3 regions of the Pseudomonas sp. GL_117 genome follow, and region 3 is predicted to be linked to each of the others. Evidence: predicted binding sites of a transcription regulator. Region 3 holds the regulator's gene; each other region holds the start of a gene.
What was found. Region 3 encodes sigma-54, which starts transcription at its own class of promoters, with help from an activator protein. Its sites were predicted from a motif close to ANTGGCATNNANNTTGCTNT; they were not measured.
Positions count from the first base shown of each region.

Region 1: the regulator sigma-54 is predicted to act here: its motif matches at 1,433-1,452, upstream of AC3ISR_RS20660 (CmpA/NrtA family ABC transporter substrate-binding protein).
Region 2: the regulator sigma-54 is predicted to act here: its motif matches at 1,435-1,454, upstream of AC3ISR_RS19805 (flagellar hook-length control protein FliK).

Region 1 covers NZ_CM174418.1:4,563,025-4,566,219, reverse strand. The annotation lists gene AC3ISR_RS20665 (ANTAR domain-containing response regulator) at 1-65, opposite strand, end outside; gene AC3ISR_RS20660 (CmpA/NrtA family ABC transporter substrate-binding protein) at 79-1,305, opposite strand; gene AC3ISR_RS20655 (secretin N-terminal domain-containing protein) at 1,556-2,449, shown strand; gene AC3ISR_RS20650 (FliM/FliN family flagellar motor switch protein) at 2,464-2,679, shown strand; gene AC3ISR_RS20645 (winged helix-turn-helix domain-containing protein) at 2,845-3,195, shown strand, end outside.
Region 2 covers NZ_CM174418.1:4,371,670-4,374,864, reverse strand. The annotation lists gene AC3ISR_RS19815 (SpoIIE family protein phosphatase) at 1-983, shown strand, start outside; gene AC3ISR_RS19810 (Hpt domain-containing protein) at 1,014-1,361, shown strand; gene AC3ISR_RS19805 (flagellar hook-length control protein FliK) at 1,504-2,847, shown strand; gene fliL (flagellar basal body-associated protein FliL) at 3,068-3,195, shown strand, end outside.
Region 3 covers NZ_CM174418.1:1,028,891-1,032,085, forward strand. The annotation lists gene ptsN (PTS IIA-like nitrogen regulatory protein PtsN) at 3-467, opposite strand; gene hpf (ribosome hibernation-promoting factor, HPF/YfiA family) at 480-785, opposite strand; gene AC3ISR_RS04490 (RNA polymerase factor sigma-54) at 861-2,354, opposite strand; gene lptB (LPS export ABC transporter ATP-binding protein) at 2,539-3,195, opposite strand, start outside.

The sequences.
Region 1 (3,195 bases), 2.7 Mb from region 3:
ATCAGCGCGGCCTTGAGTCGGCCGACCTTACGCGGGGTGTCGTTGATCAACAGGATTCGCAGCATATCGTTCTTCCTGTCAGCGCAAGGCCTGGCGGCTTGTGGGATCGGTCATTGCGTGCAGGCGGAAACTGCGCGCGTAGGCGGCGGGGTCACGGCCGTCCCAGATCTTGCCGTCGATCAGTTGGCTGCTGCGCATGTCCGCGGCTGTCGTGCTGAGGCCAACGGCGCTGGCGGCGTCGCGATAGAGCGCTAGTTGCTGGACCTGGCGGGCAACATCCAGATAGTCCGGGTCGTCGCGCAACAGGCCCCAGCGACGGAATTGAGTCATGAACCACATGCCGTCGGAGAGATACGGCAGGTTTACCGCGCCTTCGGCAAAAAAACGCAGGGCATGGGGGTCTTGCCAGTGGTTGCCGAGGCCGTCGTCGTAGGTGCCGAGCAGGCGCGGTTCGATGCAGTCGAGCGGCGCGTCAAGGTAGTCGCGGGCGCTGAGCAATTGCGCGGTGGATCGGCGGTTTTCCTGGCTTTGTTCAATGAAGCGGCTGGCTTCGAGGATCGCCATCACCAGTACGCGAGCGGTGTTGGGGTATTGGTCGACGAACGCCTGGGTGCAGCCAAGGACTTTTTCCGGATGATCCGGCCAGATCGCCTGGGTAGTCGCCATCGTAAAGCCCTGGTTCTGCTTCACCGCGCTGGCGGACCAGGGTTCGCCGACACAGAAACCGTCGATACGCCCGGCTTGCAGATGCGCGACCATTTGCGGCGGAGGGACTACAACGCTATCGACATCCCGTAGCGGATGAATGCCCTGGCTCGCCAGCCAGTAATACAGCCACATGGCGTGGGTGCCTGTGGGAAACGTCTGGGCAAAGGTCAGTTTTGTGCGGCTTTGGTGCACGTGGCGATCCAGCGCCTCAGGAGTGACCACTCCTTGCTGTTGCAGGCCGTGGGACAGGTTGATGCTCTGGCCGTTCTGGTTCAGGCCCATCAGCACCGCCATGTCGGTCGGCGCAACGCCGCCGATGCCCAGGTGCACCGCGTAGATCAGCCCATACAGGCTGTGGGCGGCGTCGAGTTCACCGCTGACCAGTTTGTCGCGCAGGTTGGCCCAGGACGCCTGGCGCTTGAGGTTGAGTGTCAGGCCATAAGGTTGGGCGAAGCCCTGGGTGGCGGCGACGACCAGCGAGGCGCAATCGCTCAAGGCCATGAAGCCGAGGTCCAGGCTGCTTCTTTCCGGGGCGTCACTGCCATTGACCCAGGCCAGCGCATTGCGGGTCGGGCTGTAGTCTGCCGGTTCGTTCATCAACACCTGCCTTTTCTCTCAAAAAAAAGCGTCGTTCCCTCGGGTGGCGGTAGAGGCCCTTGCAAGGTAACGACGCCTTTGTCCGTAAGCCTGCGCCTTCGTTGGCGCGCGCTCTGATGCACAGTGCAAAGCAATGCACATGCCACGGGGCGGTGGAGGTCACTTGCCGTCAGCTTTCCGTCAAGATTGAAAGCTGAGTGCCTTTCAGTATGGCCGTTTCTTTACGCCCGGCCGCCCAGGAAACCCCAAGGTGCAGACTGATCCCCGTGCAAGCATGACCCGCCACCGGCTGTGCAACTGGTTGTTGTGCGTTGCGTTGTTGCTGGGCTCCTCGTTTGCCCGGGGTGAGCTCTATCTGGCGCAGGATCAAAGCCTGCGCAGGTTTTTTACCGCGCTTTCCGTGCCCCTGGGTTTGCCGGTGGTGGTCAGTCCTCAAGCCGCTCGCCGGCAGGTCAGTGGCGTATTCGATTTCGAGACCCCGCAACAGGTTCTGGAACTGCTGGCCGAGCGCGAAGGGTTGATCTGGTACAGCCACGGGCGCGTGGTGTACCTCTATGACGCTGGTGAAGCGCGCAGCTCGGCGGTGGCGCTCCGCTACATTTCCGTCGCTCGGCTGCGCAGCCTGATGGGGCGTGCCGGGCTTGACGAATCGCGTTATCCGCTGCGTGCAAGCGGAGCGCGTACGTTCTATGTGTCGGGCCCGCCAAGCTATGTGGACCGGGTACTGCGCCTGGCACAACTGATGGACCGCAAACCAGCCGAGCCCGCAGCGGCGTTTGGTGTGGTGCAGGTGTTCAACCGTGACGTGGCGGATCGCAGTTACGGGGCGGGCGCAAACACGATTACGGTGCCGGGGATGGTTTCGCTGATCGAGGCCCGCCTCGCCAAGGAGCGCAAGGGCGCGCCGGCTGACGCCCGTCTTGCGCTGATTGCCTACCCCGATACCAACAGCTTGCTGATCAAGGGCAAGCCCGCCCAGGTGACACTGATCAAGAAGTGGGTGGCGGAGTTGGATGTCTTCAAACCGCCGGATGATGCCGCGTTGTGGCAGGCCGACAATGCTGTGCCACCGCTGCTGAGTGCCGAGCAGTCCAAGCGTGTGCAACGTGCATTTATGCGGCCGGGTCGCGAAATCTCTCACTGAATAGGCGTTTTCCCATGCACCTGGAAATACTTCTGCAGGAGCAACTGATCAGTCGCAAGCGCCTGGCGGCGTTCGACGTGGGCAAGGTGCTGCCCTTGGCACCGGGCATCACCCGCTGCGTCGAAGTTCGGGTTAACGGCCATTTAATGGCGTTGGGCGAGCTGGTGCAGTTGGAGGATCGGTTAGGGATTGAGCTGCATGAGATCTACCAGGAGTGGCTAGGTCGGTAGGGCCGCGCAAGGAATTGTCCTAAGGCACGCTTCCGAAAATCGCGGGATGAATGGGTTTTGTCCTAGCGCGAGGTGTAGGACGGTTTTTTATAGTCATGCGGTTGGCGGGTGGTCGGTACAGGAAAATAGGGAATTCAATGTCAGTAGTTGGATGCAGAGGTACGTATGGCTGTCGTGATTGATGAATCGACGGCGCCCCTCGTCTTTGCCCGCTGGACCTTGCATGGCGATGGCCGTTTGACCAGCGGGGAGGTGGACATTCAGTTGCCGCCCAAAGAGGGGCAGGTCCTGCGGTTGCTGCTGGCCTCGGCCGGCACGCTGATGACCAAGGATCGTTTGCTGGAGCTGGCCTGGCCTCGTGGCGAGGTGGCCGAGGAATCACTGACGCGTTGCATCTACTCGCTGCGCAAGCACTTGAAGGGCGACAAGGGCTTTATCAAGACGATCTATGGCAGGGGCTATCGCTTTACCTGCGAGGTGCGGACCGGGGCGGATGATCCCGCGCCGGTCGCGTAT
Region 2 (3,195 bases), 2.9 Mb from region 3:
TCAAGCTTAAACGCATCCTGCCGGTGGACATGTTCTGTTGCGCCACCCTGTTGTGCCTGAGCGCCCAGCGGCGTGCGGTGGAGGTGTGGAACGGTGGCATGCCCGAAGGTTATGTCCATGAAGTCGCCAGCGGCAAGCGTACGGCGCTGGAGCCACGGCATTTGCCGTTGGGCGTGTTGTCGGCCGAGGCGTTTGACGACAGCACCGAAGTCTGGCCGATGGCCCTGGGTGACCGGGTGTTTTTGCTCTCCGACGGCGTACTCGACACGGCTGACACCGCTGATCAGCTGTTTGGCGTCGAACGTTTACATCAGGTATTCGCCGCCAATCGCGAGCCCGACCGGCTGTTTGAAGAGATCGAGCAGGCCTTGGCCGCGTTTCGCGGTGAGGCGCGCGACGATGTGAGCATGGTGGAAATCACCCTGCAAGATGGGCCATCCCTGCGTGCGACGGGGCCGCTGTATACCGATAGCGGCCAGTCGTGCCCGCTGGATTGGTCGGTGAGTTTCGAGTTCCGCGCCGAAACCCTCAAGCGTCACAACCCCTTGCCGTACCTGTTGCAGTTGCTGCTGGAGGTCCATGGCCTGCGCGAGCAGAGCGGGGCGCTGTACAGCGTGATGGCCGAGTTGTACTCCAACGCCCTGGAGCATGGCGTGCTGGGCCTGGACTCGCGGCTCAAGCGCGACGTGCACGGTTTTGCCGACTACTACCGCCAGCGCAACGAGCGGCTGGCGCAGCTCAGTAGTGGCTATGTGCGTGTGCATGTGCAGGTGGTGCCGACGCTGGGCGGCGGGCAGCTGTCCTTGCGCATCGAAGACAGCGGCGCCGGGTTTGACGTGGATCAAGTGTTGGCACGGCCCCTGGACGTTGATCGGCTGTCCGGTCGCGGCTTGAATCTGGTCCGTCAATTGAGCGGCGATGTGCGCTGGTCCGATGGCGGGCGCAGTGTCTGCGTGGAGTTTTCATGGCCGGCTCAGGCATAATCCGCCGATTCTTGATCAAGGAGCGAACAAGTGGCTGAGATTCATCTGGACCCCGACGTGCTGTCGGGTTTGCAGGAAGTCATGGAGGGCGAGTACCCCAGGCTGTTGGATACCTTCCTCGATGATTCGCAAAAACGCGTCGAAGCCTTGCGCAAGGCGCGCGATGACGCCAAGGCGCTGGGGCGTATCGCCCATAGCTTCAAGGGCAGCAGCGGCAACCTCGGTGCGGTGCGGTTGGCGCAGTTGTGCCAGCGGCTGGAGGCTGAGTCTGCGCAAGCGCCTGGCGCTGACCTGGGGGTTCTGGTGGATCAGATTGATCATGAGTTTGCCTTGGTGCGCCCGCTGTACGAATCGGAGCGCCAGCGCTTCCAGCTCTGATGTGCTGATAGAGATATGAAGATCCAAATGTGGGAACGGGCCCTCTCCCACATTTTTCAGCTGCGCTCGGCAACCTGGCCCGACTCTTGCTCTACCTCCAGATACTGCATCCCCGACCCTCATGCAGTGGAGACCTTTACCTATGCCAGTCGCCCCTAATTCGCTTCTTCAGGCTGCCCCTGCGGCCAAGCCTCAAGCGCCTGCCGCCAACCCGCCGGCAGCGGCTGCGGAGCCGCGTGACAAGGGCGCCGGCTTTGCTCAGGTGTTCGCCAATCAGGGTTCCAAACCTGTGGCAAAGGCCGACGATACCCCGTCGAAAACCAGCCGTGACAAGTCTGCCGACAGCAGCGCCAAGCCTGCGGCCGGCGGCGACAAGCCTGCCGCCAGCACACCGGCAGTTGCCGATAGCGGCAATCCTTTGCCTGCCAACCCGCCGGCCAAGGCTGATGACAGCGCCAGCAAGAGTGATGACGACAAGCCCGCCGACCCAAGTCTGGTGCAACAGCCGGTGGTTGACCCGGTCGTAGATCCGGCGTTGGTGGCGACGGTCACGCCAGTCGCCGTGCCAGTGCCAGTGCCGGTGGCTCCGGCAACCGTCGCGCCTGTGGTTGATGAAAAGGCCCAGCCCGTGACCGCAGCACCGCTTGCCGTGACCGATGAGGTCAAGGCACCAGCGTTCGACCCCGCCAGCGACCCTCTCGACGCAATGCCGGCCGTGCGCCTGGCGATGGAGCAGGGCGGTCACGTCTCCGCCAGTAGCCAGGCCCCCCAGAAAAGCGCGCCGCCGCCGGACCTGGACCAGCCGACCGCCGCCCAGAATTTCAGTGCCGGCCTGGCCAATATGGTCGACCAGCAAGCCGCCAAGGACAGCACTGACCAGGGCGGTGACAAAGCCTTCGGCGGGCTGATCGAAGACGGCCTCAAAGACCTCAAGGGCGCCAGCAGCGACACCCGCGTCGATGACTTCGCCAATCGCCTGGCTGCCTTGACCCAGGCCGCCACGCCGAAAACCGCAAACGCCCTGCCGCCGGTGATCAACGCACCGCTGGCCATGCACCAGAGCGGCTGGACCGAGGAAGTGGTCAACCGCGTGATGTACCTGTCCAGCGCCAACCTCAAGTCGGCGGAGATCCAACTGCAACCGGCCGAACTCGGGCGCCTGGACATCAAAGTCAATATGACGGCGGACCAGCAAGCCCAGGTCAGCTTCATGAGCGGCCATGCGGTGGTGCGCGAGGCGCTGGAAAGCCAATCCGGGCGCTTGCGTGAGATGTTTGCCCAGCAGGGCATGGGGCAGGTGGATGTGAACGTGTCGGACCAGTCCCGTGGCCAGGAGCAGCAGCAACAGCAGAATCAGGCGCGGGGCATCAGTAGCAGCGGACGTGGTGACAGTGGCGACAGCACTGCCCATGCCGAAGTGGCTGAAGCAGTGACGCCTGTGATCTCCAACGTCATCGGCTCCAGCGCCGTCGACTACTACGCCTGACCTGAACCTGTCGCGGGACAAAATGTGGGAGCGGGCTTGCTCGCGAATGCGGTGTGTCAGTCAATACATCTGTCACTGACACACCGCATTCGCGAGCAAGCCCGCTCCCACATTTGATTGGTGGTGCTGGCTCTGCCCAATTACCAGACAACTCTGGCATAACACTTGCTCTTGCCTTTCCGTAGATCTATGAATCCCCGAATAGTGACGGATTATTGGCATGGCGAAGAGCGACGACGCAGCAAAACCACCCGCAGGCAAAGGCAAGCTCAAGCTTATCCTGATGATTGTCGTGGGCCTGATCCTGGCCATTGGCGCCTCGGTGGGTGGCACCTGGTACATCATGCA
Region 3 (3,195 bases):
GATTACTGCCCGTTCTGTTCATCCAGGACTACCTGATACAGCGCCTCATTGCTGCTGGCACTGCGCAGTTTGTCGCGTACTTCCTTGCGGTCGAGCATGCTGGCGATCTGCCGGAGCAGTTCCAGGTGCGCATCGGTGGCGGCTTGCGGGACCAGCAGAACAAACAGCAGGTCGACCGGGGCGCCGTCGATGGCGTCGAAATCGATGGGAGCGTCCAGGTGCAGCAGGGCGCTGACAGGTGCCTCACAACTTTTGAGGCGGCAGTGGGGAATGGCGATGCCGTTGCCAAAACCGGTGGAGCCGAGTTTTTCACGGGCAATCAGAGCCTCGTAGACATCTTGCATCTCCAGGTCAGGCACTTCGCGGCTGATCAGGTTGGCAATTTGCTCAAGGGCTTTCTTTTTACTGCCACCCGGCGCGTTCACGAGGGAACGGCCGGGGGTCAGGATGGTTTCAAGTCGAATCATGGGTGGGGAGTGTTAGCGGCCTGTGCCCTGGAGGAGGCTCTGCTGCTTTTCCTTATGCTTTTTGATTTGGCGATCCAGCTTGTCGGTCAGGTCGTCAATGGCGGCATACATATCTGAATGCTCGGCATTGGCGACTACTTCCCCGCCGGGTATACGCAAGGTGGCTTCGATTTTCTGCTTCAGCTTTTCGACAGTCATGATGACTTGCACGTTGGTGATCTTGTCGAAATGCCCCTCAATTCTTTTGAGTTTTTCGCCGATATAGGCGCGCAGCGGTTCGGTCACTTCCAGTTGGTGTCCACTGATGTTGACTTGCATACAGCTTCTCCTTCGTTGCCAGTGCATAAAGCGGTGGGCAGGAATACCCACCACTGGAACGCTATGGCCCGCCCGTCACATCAAACGCTTACGCTCGCTGGAAGGCGCGATCCCGAGGGACTCGCGGTACTTGGCGACGGTTCGACGGGCGACCTGAATGCCTTGTGCCTCCAGTAAACCAGCGATCTTACTGTCACTCAATGGCTTTTTCTGATTTTCCGCGGCAACCAGTTTTTTGATGATCGCGCGGATCGCCGTGGACGAGCATTCGCCGCCTTCGGAGGTGCTGACGTGGCTGGAGAAAAAGTATTTCAGCTCATAAATACCCCGTGGGGTATGCATGAATTTCTGCGTGGTCACCCGTGAAATCGTCGATTCGTGCATGCCGACTGCTTCGGCGATGTCATGCAGCACCAACGGTTTCATCGCTTCGTCGCCATATTCCAGGAAGCCGCGCTGGTGCTCGACGATCTGGGTGGCGACTTTCATCAGGGTTTCGTTGCGGCTTTGCAGGCTCTTGATGAACCAGCGGGCCTCCTGCAACTGGTTGCGCATGAAGGTGTTGTCGGCGCTGGTATCGGCGCGGCGTACAAAGCCGGCGTATTGCGGGTTGACCCGCAGGCGTGGCACCGACTCCTGGTTCAACTCCACCAGCCAGCGTTCGTTGTCCTTGCGCACGATGACGTCAGGCACCACGTATTCGGCTTCGCTGGACTCGATCTGCGAGCCCGGGCGCGGATTGAGGCTCTGTACCAGTTCGATGACCTGGCGCAGGTCGTCTTCCTTGAGTTTCATACGGCGCATCAACTGGCTGTAGTCGCGGCTACCCAGCAGGTCGATGTAGTCGGTCACCAAGCGCTGGGCTTCAATGAGCCAAGGCGTCTTGGCAGGCAGTTGGCGCAATTGCAGCAACAGGCATTCGCTGAGGGTGCGGGCGCCGATGCCGGCGGGTTCGAACTGTTGGATCCGGTGCAGGACGGCTTCGATCTCGTCCAGTTCGATGTCCAGTTCCGGGTCGAACGCTTCGAGGATCTCCTCAAGCGTCTCGTCCAGGTAGCCCTGGTTGTTGATGCAGTCGATCAGGGTCACGGCGATCAGGCGATCGGTGTCCGACATCGGCGCGAGGTTCAATTGCCACAACAGATGGCTCTGCAGGCTTTCGCCGGCGGAGGTGCGGGTGGTGAAGTCCCACTCATCATCGTCGTTGCTGGGCAGGCTGCTGGCGCTGGTCTGGTAGACGTCTTCCCAGGCGGTGTCCACGGGAAGTTCGTTGGGAATGCGTTCGTTCCATTCACCTTCTTCCAGGTTATCCACCGTTGGGGCGGTTTCCTGATAGGAAGGTTCCTGCACGTCGGAATTGGGTTTTTGCTCGATGTTGTCGGCCAGCGGGTCTGCGTTATCGAAGTCGTCGCCTTCTTCCTGGCGTTCGAGCATCGGGTTGGACTCCAGAGCCTCCTGGATTTCCTGTTGCAGGTCCAAGGTCGACAATTGGAGCAGGCGGATGGCCTGTTGCAGCTGCGGTGTCATCGTCAGCTGCTGGCCCATTCTCAGGACTAGCGATGGTTTCATGGCAGGGGCTTAACACCTTATTCGCCGGCGCAATGCGCCATCCACGACAGGGCGCGTGAGCGCCAAACATAAGCAAATTATATGCCTGATGTCGGGGGCTTTGCCTAGAGCACGGTAACAATAAAAATCCGGAGGTTTTCATTGACTCCCGCGCATCTTGGCAGCGGCCGTGACACCACGGTGTTTACAGGCGGAACTCGTGACCCAGGTAGACTTCCTTCACCAATTCGTTGGCCAGGATCGTGGCGGCGTCGCCTTCGGCAATCAGTTGGCCATCGTTGACGATATATGCGGTTTCGCAGATGTCGAGGGTTTCACGCACGTTGTGGTCGGTGATCAATACACCGATGCCCTTGGCTTTCAGGTGGTGGATGATCTGTTTGATGTCGCCGACCGAGATCGGGTCGACGCCGGCAAACGGTTCGTCCAGCAGGATGAATTTCGGCGCAGTGGCCAGGGCACGGGCGATTTCCACACGACGACGCTCGCCGCCGGACAGGCTCATGCCGAGGTTGTCGCGAATGTGGTTGATGTGGAATTCCTGCAGCAGGCTTTCCAGCTCCTTGCGACGGCCATCACGGTCGAGTTCCTTGCGGGTCTCGAGGATCGCCATGATGTTGTCGGCCACCGACAGTTTGCGGAAGATCGACGCTTCTTGCGGAAGATAGCCGATACCGGCCCGTGCACGACCGTGCATTGGCTGGTGGCTGACATCCAGGTCGTCGATCAGGACGCGACCCTGATCCGCCTGGACCAGGCCGACGATCATGTAGAAGCAGGTGGTCTTGCCGGCGCCGTTGGGGCCGAGCAAGCCGACGATCTGGCCGCTGTCGATCGACAG